One region of the Bacillus sp. z33 genome, then DNA from elsewhere that is predicted to be linked to it. Evidence: riboswitches for the same ligand, from Rfam matches in the RefSeq annotation. Region 1 holds a riboswitch; each other region holds the start of a gene.
What was found. A riboswitch is a leader RNA that binds a small molecule or an ion and turns the genes downstream of it on or off. The one in region 1 is predicted to bind S-adenosylmethionine.
Positions count from the first base shown of each region.

Region 2: linked by a shared signal. The riboswitch ahead of AC4G3L_RS04245 (methionine biosynthesis PLP-dependent protein) and the one ahead of metK (methionine adenosyltransferase) in region 1 are both predicted to bind S-adenosylmethionine.
Region 3: linked by a shared signal. The riboswitch ahead of AC4G3L_RS14145 (methionine ABC transporter ATP-binding protein) and the one ahead of metK (methionine adenosyltransferase) in region 1 are both predicted to bind S-adenosylmethionine.
Region 4: linked by a shared signal. The riboswitch ahead of AC4G3L_RS02345 (bifunctional homocysteine S-methyltransferase/methylenetetrahydrofolate reductase) and the one ahead of metK (methionine adenosyltransferase) in region 1 are both predicted to bind S-adenosylmethionine.

Region 1 is NZ_JBZFQN010000001.1:1,429,169-1,433,084, reverse strand. It holds gene pckA (phosphoenolpyruvate carboxykinase (ATP)) at 1-1,178, opposite strand, end outside; SAM riboswitch class I at 1,556-1,679, shown strand; gene metK (methionine adenosyltransferase) at 1,809-3,008, shown strand; gene asnB (asparagine synthase (glutamine-hydrolyzing)) at 3,420-3,916, shown strand, end outside.
Region 2 is NZ_JBZFQN010000001.1:908,203-912,118, forward strand. It holds gene AC4G3L_RS04240 (ABC transporter ATP-binding protein) at 1-445, opposite strand, end outside; gene AC4G3L_RS04245 (methionine biosynthesis PLP-dependent protein) at 634-1,734, opposite strand; SAM riboswitch class I at 1,953-2,061, opposite strand; gene AC4G3L_RS04250 (M42 family metallopeptidase) at 2,193-3,242, shown strand; gene AC4G3L_RS04255 (patatin-like phospholipase family protein) at 3,285-3,916, opposite strand, start outside.
Region 3 is NZ_JBZFQN010000003.1:500,702-504,617, forward strand. It holds gene AC4G3L_RS14135 (thioredoxin family protein) at 1-23, shown strand, start outside; SAM riboswitch class I at 335-443, shown strand; gene AC4G3L_RS14140 (O-acetylhomoserine aminocarboxypropyltransferase/cysteine synthase family protein) at 535-1,854, shown strand; SAM riboswitch class I at 1,955-2,067, shown strand; gene AC4G3L_RS14145 (methionine ABC transporter ATP-binding protein) at 2,183-3,214, shown strand; gene AC4G3L_RS14150 (methionine ABC transporter permease) at 3,211-3,879, shown strand; gene AC4G3L_RS14155 (MetQ/NlpA family ABC transporter substrate-binding protein) at 3,892-3,916, shown strand, end outside.
Region 4 is NZ_JBZFQN010000001.1:522,214-526,129, reverse strand. It holds gene dapF (diaminopimelate epimerase) at 1-410, shown strand, start outside; gene AC4G3L_RS02360 (phosphatase PAP2 family protein) at 458-1,135, shown strand; gene AC4G3L_RS02355 (hypothetical protein) at 1,411-1,551, shown strand; gene AC4G3L_RS02350 (class I SAM-dependent methyltransferase) at 1,664-2,260, opposite strand; SAM riboswitch class I at 2,385-2,486, shown strand; gene AC4G3L_RS02345 (bifunctional homocysteine S-methyltransferase/methylenetetrahydrofolate reductase) at 2,578-3,916, shown strand, end outside.

The sequences.
Region 1 (3,916 bases):
CAGGTAGAAAAGGTTGCCTGCGGTGAAGTAATTCCGAGTTCAGTGCCGGCTAACTTACTTGTATAACCGCTTAGGAAATGATACATGGCCTGTTCCTTTGTTAATTTACTGATTGGAGGCAACACACCAAAAGCATCAGCTGTTAAAAAGATGATTGTATTAGGATGTCCTGCAATACTTGGTTTGACGATGTTTTGCATGGCTTCTATAGGGTAAGCTGCACGTGTATTTTCTGTCAGCATCCCATTATCATAGTCTGCAACTCTCGTATGTTCGTCCACAATTACATTCTCCAGCACAGAACCAAACCGGATTGCGTTAAATATTTGAGGTTCTTTTTCCTGTGAAAGATTAATGCATTTGGCGTAACATCCGCCTTCAATATTAAATACACCTTCAGGTGACCAGCCATGTTCATCATCACCAATTAAACGACGGTTTGGATCGGCTGATAAAGTGGTTTTTCCTGTCCCGGACAGACCGAAGAAAAGAGCAACATCGCCTTCGAATCCTACATTAGCCGAACAATGCATGGAAAATACATTCTTCTCTGGGAGCAAGTAATTCATAATAGAGAAAATGGATTTTTTCATTTCTCCAGCGTATTCAGTGCCTCCGATTAAAACGACCTTTTTCTCAAAAGAAATAATGATAAATGTTTCTGAATGTGTACCATCCACTAGAGGATCTGCTTTAAAGCCAGGGGCTGAGATAATTGTAAACTCAGGTGAATGATGACTGAGCTCTTCTTCAGTAGGTCGGATAAAAAGTTGATGAACAAATAAATTATGCCAGGCATATTCATTAATGACTTGAATGGGAAGGCGGTAATCTTTTGAAGCACCGGCAAATCCATTAAAGAGGAATAATTCATCTCTTTGTTCGAGGTAATCCATTACTTTCTCATATAGTTTTGAAAAAACAGCTTCTGATATAGGCTGATTGACGCTCCCCCAGGCTATTTTATCTTTAGTGGAAGCTTCTTCTACAATATATTTATCTTTTGGGGATCTACCAGTATATTTGCCTGTTTCTGCTTTAACAGCTCCGGTAGATGTAAGGATTCCCTCTTTTCGGGTTAATACTTTTTCAACTAACTGTGGCACAGAAAGCTGAATATGAATATTATCATGAGTAAGTGATTGCTTCAATTCATTGGAAACTCCTATATAGGTCATACGAGATCATCCTTTTCCAGAATTTTGGTAAGTATATTATATGAAAATTAGTATAACACATTTAATTTAATTATCCATACTAATTATATTATTTTTCAAGATAAAGGCTATATCATTATAATTGGATAATAAATAAAGTGTATAATGACGTATTTTTTGATAATTTATCTAAGAATGAAGCGGAATATATCTATCTGGTTATTTTGAATTTTCATAAATTAATTATATCAATATTATTTTTAGAATGCGAATTTTATACTTTGAGTTATTCTGTTCCTCGGTCATTCTAAATGCCATGTGTCAACCTAACAATATATTCCTATTTATTTATTGACAGGATTTATTGGATAAGATATCATATACATTTGATATGGATACTCTTATCAAGACTCGGTGGAGAGACGAGCTCTATGAAGCCGGGGCAACCTGCAGTTTGATTCATTTGTAATCACGCAAAGGTGCTAACTTGATGCAAGGTTATATTGCCTTGAACGATGAGAGTGAAAGGCAGATTTCTGAGACTTCGACCTTTCCTCTTTTTAAAGGAGGAAAGGTCTTTTTTTATATAATCAGGAGATAATTAATGATAATGAGTAGCCATTAAACAGGGAAGTTGAAGGAGGAAAAAATATGTCTAATAAAAGACATTTGTTTACATCAGAATCTGTAACAGAAGGTCATCCAGATAAAATTTGCGATCAGATCTCAGATTCTATATTGGATGAAATCTTAGCCAAGGATCCAAATGCAAGGGTAGCTTGTGAAACCTCTGTTACTACTGGTTTAGTTCTAGTTGCTGGGGAAATCACTACATCTACGTATGTTGATATTCCAAAAATAGTTCGCGATACCATCAAAGGGATTGGTTATACGCGAGCTAAATATGGATTTGATGCAGAAACTTGTGCTGTCTTAACCGCGATTGATGAACAATCCGCTGATATTGCCCAGGGTGTAAATCAGGCTTTGGAATCAAGAGAAGGTACAATGTCTGATGAAGAGATTGAAGCTATTGGAGCGGGGGACCAGGGACTTATGTTTGGATTTGCCTGCAATGAGACAGAAGAATTAATGCCTCTTCCAATCTCTCTTGCTCACCAATTATCCAGAAGGCTGGCTGAAGTTCGTAAACAGGATATTTTGCCATATTTGCGCCCGGATGGAAAAACACAAGTTACGGTAGAATATGATGAAAACAAAAAACCAGTTAGAATAGATACAATCGTTATCTCCACTCAACATGACGCGGAAACAACACTTGAACAAATTAAGAAAGATCTAAAAGAACAAGTGATCAAGCCGGTTGTTCCTGCTCATCTTATAGATGAAGAGACGAAATACTTTATTAACCCAACAGGCCGTTTTGTTATTGGCGGACCACAAGGGGATGCTGGCCTGACGGGACGTAAAATTATTGTTGACACATATGGTGGATATGCACGCCATGGTGGAGGAGCATTCTCTGGTAAAGATGCTACGAAGGTAGACAGATCTGCAGCTTATGCAGCCAGATATGTAGCTAAAAATATTGTCGCCGCGGGTCTTGCTGATAAAGCCGAAGTCCAATTGGCTTATGCAATCGGTGTGGCAAAGCCGGTATCTATTTCAATAGATACTTTCGGTACTGGTAAAATTGATGAGGAAAGATTAATTGAATTAGTACGTGCTAACTTTGATCTGAGACCTGCTGGCATCATTAAAATGCTTGATTTAAGACGTCCAATTTATAAGCAAACAGCAGCTTATGGCCATTTTGGTCGCAATGATTTGGATCTTCCATGGGAGAGAACAGATAAAGTGGCGGTTTTACGTACTGGGGCTGGTTTATAAGAAGTAGAATGAAAGAGGTAATATAATACCTCTTTCAGACTGTAGACAAAATCCTTATTTTAGGGGACCTTGTCTGCAGTTTTTTTGTTTTTGCTATTCTCTCCTTTCCGATTCATGCTCTTTTCCGCGGGCATACTGAAGATAATAGGACAAATGAATTCATAATATGGCACCTATAGAGCCATTCTGAATTCATTTTGTCTACAATCCGTAAGAGGCATAAAAATGCCTCTTTTTTTTTTTGTCGAACAGTGGTAGAATTTAGGTGTGTTATATTTTGGAAATTTAGTGGTTATATTTTCTATAAGTATTTTTACCGATAGAACTGTTTATAACATACTGTCTTTTGATAGGATTTTATTGTCTGAAAAGTATGAACTATCTTTAAGTGAAATGAGTAGGTGAAAAGTAATGTGTGGATTTGTTGGATGTATGCATGATCGACTGCTGAAAAATCAGGATGCCGAACTATTAAAGAGTATGAATGATTTAATTACACATAGAGGACCGGATGATGAGGGCTTTTATATAGATGAACATATTCAGCTTGGATTTAGAAGGTTGAGTATTATTGATATTGAAAGTGGTCATCAGCCTTTAACGTATGAAAATGAACGCTATTGGATTATTTTTAATGGGGAAGTTTACAACTACCTGGAATTAAAAGAAGTTCTGGTAAAAGAAGGTATGAAATTTTCTACAAACTCAGATACTGAAGTAATCTTGGCAGCTTTTGTTCAATATGGAGAGAAGGCAGTCGAATTGCTTCGTGGGATGTTTGGATTTGTAATATGGGATAAACAGGAAAAATCTGTTTTTGGTGCTCGTGATCCATTTGGTATTAAACCATTTTTTTATTTTGAAGATGGGGAAAAAACATATTTTGCGTCAGAGAAAAAGAGTATATT
Region 2 (3,916 bases), 520 kb from region 1:
ACAGAACCTTTTGCTTCATTCCTTTTGAATAACTATTTATTCGTGAATCATACATTGCTTCAATGTTTAATAGCTTCATTAGTTTAAAAGCCTTTTGGTCAACTTGATCATAAGGTAAGCCATAAAGCTCCCCAATAAAGGTTAAGTATTCACGTGCAGTCAATACATCATATAGATCTGCTAATTCAGGCACATAACCAATTCTGTTTTTATAGTCAATCCTATCATCGGAAAGCTCTGTTCCAAATATCTTAACTGAACCTGTATAATCTGTTAGAAGACCAAGCAATATCTTTACAGTGGTTGTTTTCCCAGCACCATTAGGACCTATATAGCCAATAACTTGCCCTTTGTCTACATCAAGATTAATGCCACGAAGCACTTCTTTCGAGCCATAACTCACCTGAAGATTGTTAATAGAAATAACCGGATCAGCCATCTTCATTCTCCCTAATTGAGACTAATTTTTTTACAGTATATCAAAATCGTTAAATATTTTACATATATTTCTATTTTACCGTATATGATTTTATTAAATTTCTAATACCTTCGCATATTTAGTTCGTTCATAAAAATTCCAGTAATACTCGCTCCTCCCCAAGATGTATCACTAATTTCAAACGAGTTCTACCTTTAAACCAGTAACGAATCAAATGCCTGTGTAAGATCTTCAATCAAATCATCAGCATGTTCAATCCCGACAGAATAACGCAGCAAGCAATTACAAACCCCAATCTGTATGCGCACCTCCTCTGGGATATCTGCGTGTGTTTGTGTAGCGGGATACGTCATTAAGCTCTCTACTCCACCCAAACTTTCCGCAAAAGATATGATATGAAGACTTTGTAAGAAAGGATTGATCCATTCAGCTGATTTCAGCCGGAATGATATCATCCCTCCTTTACCAGGATAAAGGACATCCGTCACTTCTTCTCTTTCTCTTAAAAACCGACTGATTTTCTGGGCGTTTTCCTCATGTTGTTTCATCCGCAAGCTCAATGTTTTCATTCCCCTCATGACAAGCCAGGAATCAAAAGGTGAAAGCACAGCTCCTGTAGCATTTTGATATTCCTCAAGTCTTGCACCAATATCAGCATTTTTTGCTACAATTAATCCAGCTAACACATCATTATGTCCAGCCAAGTATTTAGTGGCACTATGGACAACAATATCTGCTCCCTGTTCAAGCGGCCGCTGCAGAATAGGTGTATAAAAGGTATTATCTACAATCAGCAACAAATCATTTTCACGCGTGAATTTGGAGATCTCCTTTATATCCAATTCCTGCATAAGCGGATTAGTCGGAGTTTCGATAAAGAATGCCTTGGTTCTATCGCTAATGGATTCCTTAAAATCCGAATCGTTATGACATGGTTTAAATTTGATGCCATATGTCTTCCATATTTGTTCGAATAACCGGTATGTCCCTCCATAAAGGTCAGCGGTGACGGCAATCTCATCTCCAGGAGCAAATAAACAAAGCAATGAGTGAATGGCAGCCATACCTGAACTATAAGCAAAGCCCTGTTTTCCTCCCTCAAGCTCTGCGATGCCCTCCTCGAGTAATTTTCTGGTTGGGTTACCCGTCCTTATGTAATCAAACCCGGTGGATTCTCCTATACCATCATGGCGATAGGCTGTTGAAAAATAGACTGGCGGATTAACAGTACCTGTTTGTGTTTCACTTCGATTGCCTATTTGAGCTAAGAGTGTTTCGATTTTAACTTTTGTCATGTGTATGACTCCTCTCTCTTCATTTATCCCTACACATTGCTCTTCACCATCACGGTCCACCATACTTGCACTATATCCATGTGCTACTATTTTCCGCATATATGATACGGCTGTATTTCTTTTACTTTTGTCAAATAACATTCATTTCCCCAGTTATTAACAGTTATAAAAAAACAAAAAAGTCTCCAGAAGAAGACTTTTCATCAGAAATGGGCCCCTTCTTATCATTCAAGACAGCTAGTATGTCTTGCAGGATTTAGCACCTTTCCATCATTGGCGGTTGCTGAGATTTCACTGGGCCAGTCCCTCCATCTCTCTTGATAAGTTTTGTCAGAATATTCACTTAAAATAAATTTACATCCTCATGGAAAGAAAAGCAAGTTGTTTTTACCTTCATTGTTCAACTTTTTAACAAAGGTATATAATAAATCTATACATAAAAGGAGTGATTCGTAGCGATGAAAGCCAATGGTCAGGAAATTTTTCAATATATAAAAGAACTGGTATCCATCCCAAGTCCGAGCGGCTATACCACAGAAGTGATTGAACATGTGGCACGATTTTTACAATCTGAAGGTATTACAGCAGTAAAAACAAATAAAGGAGCATTATTGGCAACAATCAAGGGGCAAGATGATTCTAAACATCGTTTTCTTACCGCCCATGTTGATACGTTAGGTGCCATGGTTAAAGAAATCAAACCAGGCGGGCGTTTAAAATTATCGATGGTAGGTGGATTTCGCTGGAATTCTGTTGAGGGTGAATACTGTAAAATCCATACAGCTGATGGAAGGATCTATACAGGAACCATTCTTCTAAATCAAACCTCCGTTCATGTTTATCAGAAAATGGGCGATGTCAAACGCGAGGATGCGACAATGGAAGTACGAATTGATGCTGTCACAAAAAGCAAGGCAGATACAGAAAAGCTTGGCATTTCAGTCGGCGATTTTGTTTCCTTCGAACCGCGTGTTGAACTGACAGACAACGGATTTATTAAATCCCGTCATTTGGACGATAAAGCAAGTGTCGGTATTCTGATGTATATTATTAAACAGATAAATAAAGAAGGTATCATTCTTCCTTATACGACCCATTTCTTAATCTCTAACAATGAAGAAATCGGCTATGGCGGCAATTCCAATATACCGTCCGAAACAGTTGAATATTTGGCTGTTGATATGGGAGCAATCGGAGAAGGACAGGCAACGGATGAATACAGTGTATCCATTTGCGCCAAAGACTCAAGCGGACCTTATCATTATGGTCTGCGCCAGCATCTCGTCGAGTTATCAAAGCAGCATCAGGTGGATTATCGCGTGGATATTTACCCTTTTTATGGTTCTGATGCCTCTGCTGCCATTCGTGCCGGCTATGATATTATTCATGGATTGATTGGCCCCGGCATCGATGCTTCCCATGCTTTTGAACGCACCCATATTAGTTCCATCGAACATACTGCGAATTTAATTTGGCATTATTTACAATCAGAATTAAGACAGCAATAAAAGAATCAACAACCCATCACGAAAAATAGTGGTGGGTTGTTGTTATAATAGCTTTTTTATTTTTCCATGAGCAGCCTTGGCTTCTGCATATCCTTGATTGTACAGCTTTTTCAGCTTTTTAGGATTACGCTCAATTCGGCTGACATCTGATTTCTCTATTGGACGAATAATGACGACATGTCCCTTTTCTTCCTGTTCCTCCAGATAACGTATCGTGTCATTGTATAGGATATGCCGATTGCGAAGGGCCTTTAATAGTCCTTGATAATTCTTATATAATCTTTTTCCAAACCAATCAAACGATGAGCCTTTCATATATCCCTTGTTTCCGGTAAGCACGACAATATTTTTCGTATTCCCGTCTGCTTGAGATTTTTGAATCGGTATCGGATCGGCAACTCCCCCGTCAAGCAGCATTCTGCCATCATAAGAGATTACCGGCGCAAAAAATGGAATGGAACTGGATGCGCGCAGAATCGTTGTAATATCTTTTTTTAAGTGCTCTTTGCTATAGTATACGGGTTCGCCTGTAACGCAATCTGTAACACCGACGACAAACTGTTCCTTGGCTTCACAAAAAGCCTTCAAATCAAATGGAACCAGTTCATTTGGAATTTTATCAAAAATAAAATCCATTCCAAATAATTCGCGTTTCTTCAGAAAACGTTTATAGG
Region 3 (3,916 bases), on a different contig from region 1:
GATTGAAACTAATGATAGATTAGTAGGGATTATTTCTCAGGAAATATGTCGATGACTATTTGCTAGTGAATGTCTATATAATTGACATTCACTTTTGCATACTTTTTATATGTCAGATTGCGTGAAGATATTTGTAAGATGCTCTTATTATAGCCCGGGTTCTCGGTTGTTTGGCATAGTTTCCATGTAGCCAGATAAAATGATTTATTAATGATTGAAGAATAGTAGAAGCTAAAATCATGAATGATTTATCTTTTTGTTTAAATATTCAGAATAATCTGTTGACTGTTGTTTTTTCCTATGCTATAGTTTTAACAACTTAATACTAGCTTGATTCTTATCAAGAGAGGTGGAGGGACTGGCCCGTTGAAGCCCGGCAACCGGTATTTTTATAATACACGGTGCCAATTCCTGCGGATACAAACAAATCCGGGAGATAAGGAGAGATGGAAAATGCCTGCCTCTTCTTATATTTAGGAAGAGTTTTTTTCATTTACTTAATTCTCTACTTAAAACGAAATGGAGAGATGTGGAATGGCTAATGAGCAAAAGAAGTATCGGTTTGAAACAGTAGGTATACACGGAGGCTTACAGCAAGATCCATTAACAGGAGCGAGAAGTGTACCGATTTATCAGTCGAATGCGTATGTATTTAAAGATACAGATCACGCTGCGAACTTATTTGGATTAGCTGAACCCGGATATATCTATACAAGGATCCATAACCCCACATCAAGTGTATTTGAGGAACGCATAGCTGAACTCGAAGGTGGAATTGGAGCACTGGCAGTTTCAAGTGGTGCTGCAGCTATCACACTCTCTATCTTAAATATTGCGGGTGCGGGTGATGAAATCATATCAGCCTCTACTCTATATGGCGGAACCTATAATTTATTCGCCAATACTCTTCCTAAGTATGGGATTCATGTGAAATTTGTAGATCCAGACGATCCGGAAAATTTCAGAGAAGCCATTACTTCAAAGACGAAAGCGATTTTTGGAGAGACCATCGGAAATCCAAGTCTGCAAGTGCTGGATATTGAGAGGGTAGCGGAAATTGCTCATGAAGCTGGAATTCCTTTAATCATTGATAATACTTTTGCGACTCCTTATTTAAGCCGACCTATTGAATTTGGAGCAGATATTGTCGTCCATTCTGCTACGAAATGGCTGCTTGGAAATGGAACCACACTGGGAGGGGTCATAATAGATGGAGGTAAGTTTGACTGGAATTCACCTAAATTCCCTGGTTTTACTGAACCGGACCCAAGTTATCATGACTTGATTTATAGTGAGGCAATTGGAGCAGGGGCGTTTATCGTGAAGGCAAGAGTACAGCTATTGAGAGATTTGGGTCCGTCCCTTAGTCCATTTAACGCCTTTCAATTTATTCTGGGACTGGAAACCCTGCATGTAAGAATGAAGGAGCATGTCGCAAATACGAGAATAATAGTCGATTATTTAAAACAACATCCAGCAGTATCATGGGTCTTATATCCTGGAGATCCAGATCACGGTGACTATGAAAAAACGAAGAAATATTTACCGAAAGGGGCGGGGGCAGTTGTTGTTTTTGGTATAAAGGGAGGACGTGAGGCAGGTAAAAAGCTGATTGATTCCATTGAGTTATGGTCCCATGTGGCAAATGTGGGTGATGCAAAAAGCTTAATTATTCATCCGGCAAGCACGACTCATCAGCAACTGAATGAGGAGGGATTAAAAGCCTCCGGTGTGCAGGAGGATTTAATCAGACTTTCCGTCGGCATTGAAAATACAGAAGATTTAATTGAAGAATTGGAACTGGCGATAGAAAAGGCAACAGGCATATCTTCGATTAAAGAAGTTTTGAAATAACATTTTTGACCATGCGAAGAAGACTTTGGTGTTGACAGTTCTTTCTAAAACATGATAGGATAGCAGACAGTTAGATTTAAATTGAATAGTGTGTTATGTACTCTTATCAAGAGAGGTGGAGGGATGTGCCCTTTGAAGCCCGGCAACCGGCAATCGATTAGATTGAAAAGGTGCCAATTCACACAGGATGTTATAAATCCTGGGAGATGAGAGAAAGGAACATGTTTATATACTAATCATGCCTTTCTGCCTCCGCAGAAAGGCATTTTTATTTTAACTGAAAACTATCTTAAAATTAGATGTTGATAGAAAGAGCGGTGAACTTTTCATGATTACATTACGTGATGTATCGAAGACCTTCTCTGGAACTTTTAAACGTTCATCAGCTGTCAAAGCAGTAGATCAAGTCTCTTTATCAATTGAAAAGGGAGAGATCTTTGGAATCATCGGGTACAGCGGAGCAGGAAAAAGTACCCTGATTAGAATGCTGAACGGTTTAGAGAAACCATCCGAAGGCAGTGTAGTAGTAGCAGGTAAAAACATGGCTGCTATTAAAGGCGCTGAACTAAGAAAAGCCAGAATGGAAATAAGTATGATATTTCAGCACTTTAATCTTCTCTGGTCAAGGACAGTCAGTGAAAATATAGAGTTTCCTTTAGAAATTGCTGGTATACCAAGCAAGGAACGTAAAAAGAGAGTAAAGGAGCTTGTTAATCTGGTTGGATTGGATGGACGTGAAAATGCCTACCCATCCCAGTTAAGCGGCGGTCAAAAACAGCGCGTTGGAATTGCACGGGCCTTAGCGAATAATCCGAAAGTACTTCTTTGTGACGAAGCTACATCTGCGCTTGATCCGCAGACAACAGATGATATTTTAGAATTACTTGTTGATATAAACAAAAGGCTGGGCTTAACAATCGTATTAATTACGCATGAAATGCATGTTATACGTAAAATCTGCCATCGCGTAGCCGTGATGGAGATGGGGAAAGTAGTGGAGAGTGGTCAAGTGCTTGATGTATTTAAAAAACCAACTGCCCCGATTACAAAGCGATTTGTACAGCAAGTTACTGAGCCGGAAGAAACGAAAGATACGATCGAACATTTACTTACGGAATATCCGACGGGAAAAGTTGTTCAATTATCTTTTATTGGCGAATCTGCTGAAACGCCTGTTTTATCAGAAGTCATTCGCTCTTATAAAATTCATGTCAATATATTGCAAGGTAAAATTTCACAGACTCAGCATGGATCTTACGGAACATTGTTTATTCATGTTGACGGGGATGCAACTGAAGTTTCAAAGGCCATTGATTATCTCCACAAACAGGAAATTGGTGTGGAGGTGATGTCCGGATGATAGAAACATTATTTCCAAATGTAGTATGGGAACGTATCTATGAAAAAACCTGGGAAACCATATATATGACTGGTATCTCATTAGTTGCAACTTTTTTCTTGGGAATTATACTGGGTCTCCTCTTATTTTTGACCTCAAAGGGAAATATGTGGGAAAACAAAATGGTATACGGAATCGTAGGAGCTTTCGTTAATATATTCCGTTCGATTCCTTTCATCATCTTGATTATCCTGCTTATCCCTTTCACAAAGGCCTTGGTTGGAAGTATTATCGGTGTTAAGGCCGCTTTACCTGCTTTAATTATTGGCGCGGCCCCGTTCTATGCTCGAATGGTTGAAATTGGGTTACGCGAGATTGATAAAGGTGTGATTGAAGCCGCAAGATCTATGGGTGCTACTTCATTTACGATTATAAGAAAGGTTTTAATACCTGAATCATTGCCTGCGTTAGTATCAGGTATAACGGTTACTGCCATTGCATTGGTTGGATATACGGCGATGGCTGGTATGATTGGTGCGGGCGGACTGGGAAGCCTCGCCTATACGGAAGGGTTTAGCCGCGGTCAAACAGATGTCACGTTTGTCGCCACTGTTTTAGTATTGATTATAGTATTTATTATCCAGTTTATTGGAGATTTAATAACAAGAAAATTAGACAAACGATAGGGAGGAACCAAAGTGAAAAAGTTATCATTCATACTTG
Region 4 (3,916 bases), 910 kb from region 1:
AGAATGATTGGTTTACCGATGGTGTGAATGTCAGCTTCGTTTCCCGCCTGGAGGAGGGGGCTATTTTTGTCCGCACGTTTGAGAGAGGCGTAGGCTTTACAAATGCCTGCGGAACAGCAATGTCAGCTTCCAGTCTCGTAACGAAATGGGTTGACGAACTCGATGATGAAGCCGTACTGCATGTCTATAATCCAGGTGGAATGGTACTATGCCAGGTTCATGATTTGCAGGATAAAACCTGGATTGATTTAATTGGGAATGCAACGTATGAATACGAAACGGTTATTCAGTTAAATTTAGAAACACTACATGTTAGCTTTGGGGAAAGGAAAATCTATAAAGAAGAGGCCGAGGCTTATTCATCATTCCAACAACATGTCAAAACCTATCTAGACTCTAAAATAGGATGAACTTAAGACGTTTTAAACAATATGTTCGCAATAGGGGAGGGCGTAAATTGAAGAAGCCTGAAAACACCTTTTTAAATGTTCATATTATTTCCTTTTTCGTGCTGATTGCTCTCTTTATTGTGTGTACGCTCTTGTTCGTAGATATTGCTGATGACCTAGACGAACATGAGCTATATCGGTTTGATATGACGATCATTCAGGCAATCCAGGGCAGTATTAATGAAATGAGTACAAAAGTGCTTACTTTTATAACGAATTTAGGATCAGTAAAAGGCAATATCCTACTGGTTATCGTTTTTTCTTCGTTGTTACTGTTTAAAAAACGTTTTCTCAGTGTGCTTTTTTTAATCATCACGACATGGTCAGGTGGTTATGTAAACCAATATTTAAAATGGATTTTCCAGCGGGAGAGACCAACTTTAAATCCATTGGTTCAAGAAAATGGCTTTAGCTTTCCGAGCGGCCACTCAATGTCCTCCTTCATCCTCTATGGTGCACTGATGATCATTACAACCAGAATCACCAAGAATTGGCCGATTCGATGGGCTGTTTATGCGATTTGTATATTTATGATTTTAACGATTGGCTACAGCCGTATTTACCTGGGGGTGCATTATCCTAGCGATGTGATTGCAGGGTATGTTGCGGGATGTGCATGGCTGGCAATCATTGCGATTGTGTTTAAGTTTGGGGAATATAGGAGAACAAAAGGTTTGAAATCATAAATAGGCTGTCTGTAAGCTATGCCGGCTTATAGACGCCTATTTTTTATGTAAACCTCTGTGAATAACTAACTGAGCATTTTCTTTTTATGGTTTTGCTACTTCCTATAAATACTGGAGATTAAAGTAGCAATCTTTGATGAGATGCAAATACTTTAAAAAGAGAGCCAGGGTAATTATGTCATTAACAACAGACATGGAATGATTATCATACAACTACTTGGTTCGGGTGGTATGCACCTTCTTTTCCTAATATAGGAGAAGGGAGGTGATAGACTATGGATTTTCTAAAAGCTCTGGCAAAAGATGAAGCAATGATCTTTTTCACGCCCCTTGCTGCCGGCAGCGCTACGCGATTTCGCCAATCTATAAAGCTCAAGAGGCAAACGAAAAACCACCCTGCGCCGACCAAAGCATAAGGGTGGTTCATCTAAGAATTAAACGATTTGCTTACCACTTGCTAGTAGTAGCACCAGGGAGTTACCAGCTCTCTGGTTTTTTAATATATGTGTATAATACCCTAAAAAAGGGCTATTTGGTGGCTGTTACATTGATGGATAAGCACGGTTTCATTGGTTTCGTTTGAACTTTAACTGATTTAAATCCTGTCTTAGTAAGAACCTCTTTAATTTCTTCGGCATATTCATGAGCCTGTTCTTCGGTTGCTTCTTCCTGCCTTGGCTGTACCGTTATGGTCACTTGCCCATTCTCTTTTAGTAAGGAATGTATTTTCTGAATGCAAACTTCCTGGTTGTCCCATAGTGGATAACTGTTTACACTGAAAATATTATCGTACACCATTGGATTAGGTATCTCGAGAACAGTTCCATTAAATAAACGCAGCTGATTCCGATCGAGGTGTTCCTGATTGCGCTTGCTCGCATTTTTCACCATTTCTTCAGATGGATCGACGCCATCAATCTGGATGGTTGGGTACTTATCAAAAAGCATATGCATTCCTTCGCCAGGGCCAAACCCTACTTCAAGCAGCGTATCATTCGGTGTAATAGACAATTGATTAAATGTCCAATCATACAATTCTTCATTTTCATAGGCCATGATTTTACCTGCGAGTTTTCCAAGTACACCTGTTGGATTTTTAAATTGATTTGTAAATATCTCTTTCATTTAACATCACTCCTACACGATACATACCCGAAATAATAAATCATTAACTCCTCTGCATTAATTATCAAAATAGATTGAAAAAACTGATAATTTATAGTAAATTTAGTAAATATATAATTTTATATCCTTATCTAGAGAGATGGAGGGACTGGCCCGTTGAAATCTCAGCAACCTGGATAGTAATTCAAGGTGCTAAATCCAGCAAGCGCCGCTTGAAAGATGAGAGACCAGAAGGGGGGCTTTCATGGCGAAAGCTCTTTTCTCATCGTCTATTTTCCTCATCAACTTTTCAATTTAACAAATTAGGGGGAAAGACAGTGAATCTATTAGAGACGTTAAACGAAAAAATTCTGGTTGCTGATGGGGCTAGTGGTACACTTTTATATTCATTTGGGATCGATAGCTGTTTTGAAGAACTAAATCTGACTGATCCCAATCAAATTGAAAAGATGCACAGGAGTTATATTGCAGCAGGTGCTGATATCATTCAATCCAATACATTCGGTGCAAACTACCATAAATTAAAGCGGTATGGTCTTGAAAGGGAAGTTTCCATGATCAATCGGACCGGAATAAAGCTGGCAAAAAGAGCTGCCAATCCGCATACCTTTGTTGTTGGGACAATCGGAGGTTTACGAAGCTTTAGAAAATCAGAATTAACATTAAGTGAAATTAAGGCATATTTTGAAGAGCAGCTACTCGCCTTATTGAAGGAAGAACCAGATGGGATTTTACTAGAAACCTATTATGATTTAGAGGAATTGTTAATGGTGTTAGAAGTAGCAAGAAGAACCAGTGATCTTCCTCTGATTGCGAATATATCCCTGCATGAAACGGGTCTATTGCAAAATGGGATGCATGTCAGTGAAGCATTTTCACTATTGAAAAAAGAGGGAGCCGATGTCGTCGGGATTAATTGTAGGATGGGTCCTTACCATATGATTCGGTCTTATGAAGAAGTACCGCTTTTAGAAGATACTTATTATGCGGCATACCCGAATGCAAGCTTACCTGATTTATCTGATGGAAGATATGTCTACTCTACAGAGGCGGACTATTTCATCAACAGTTCCAGGCAACTGGTGAAGCAAGGGGTACGGCTGATAGGCGGATGCTGCGGTACGACGCCTGCACATATTCAGGCCATACGTAAAGGAGTCGAAGACCTTTTTCCTGTTAAGGAAAAAGATTTTGTTGCACAGCCGAAGCATCAGTCTATTTCACATGAGATCATTCAGTACAAACGAAATGGGCCAGATACGATTTCAGGTATGGTAAAAAAACGAACGACGGTCATCGTGGAACTTGACCCGCCAAAGACGCTGGGGCTGGAGGAATTTTTGATAGGAAGTCGTTACTTATTGGACTCTGGTGCGGATGCTATCACACTTGCGGATAATTCATTGGCATCTCCGAGAATATCAAATCTTGCGGTAGCCTCTATTTTACAATCAAAGTTAAATACCATGCCTCTTGTCCATTTAACTTGCCGGGATCATAATCTGATTGGCTTGCAATCTCATTTAATGGGTATGCATTCTCTCGGATTGTCAGAGGTGTTAGTCGTGACCGGTGATCCTTCAAAAATTGGTGACTTTCCGGGAGCTACTTCCGTATATGATCTTTCTTCCATCGATCTGATTTCATTAATTAAGC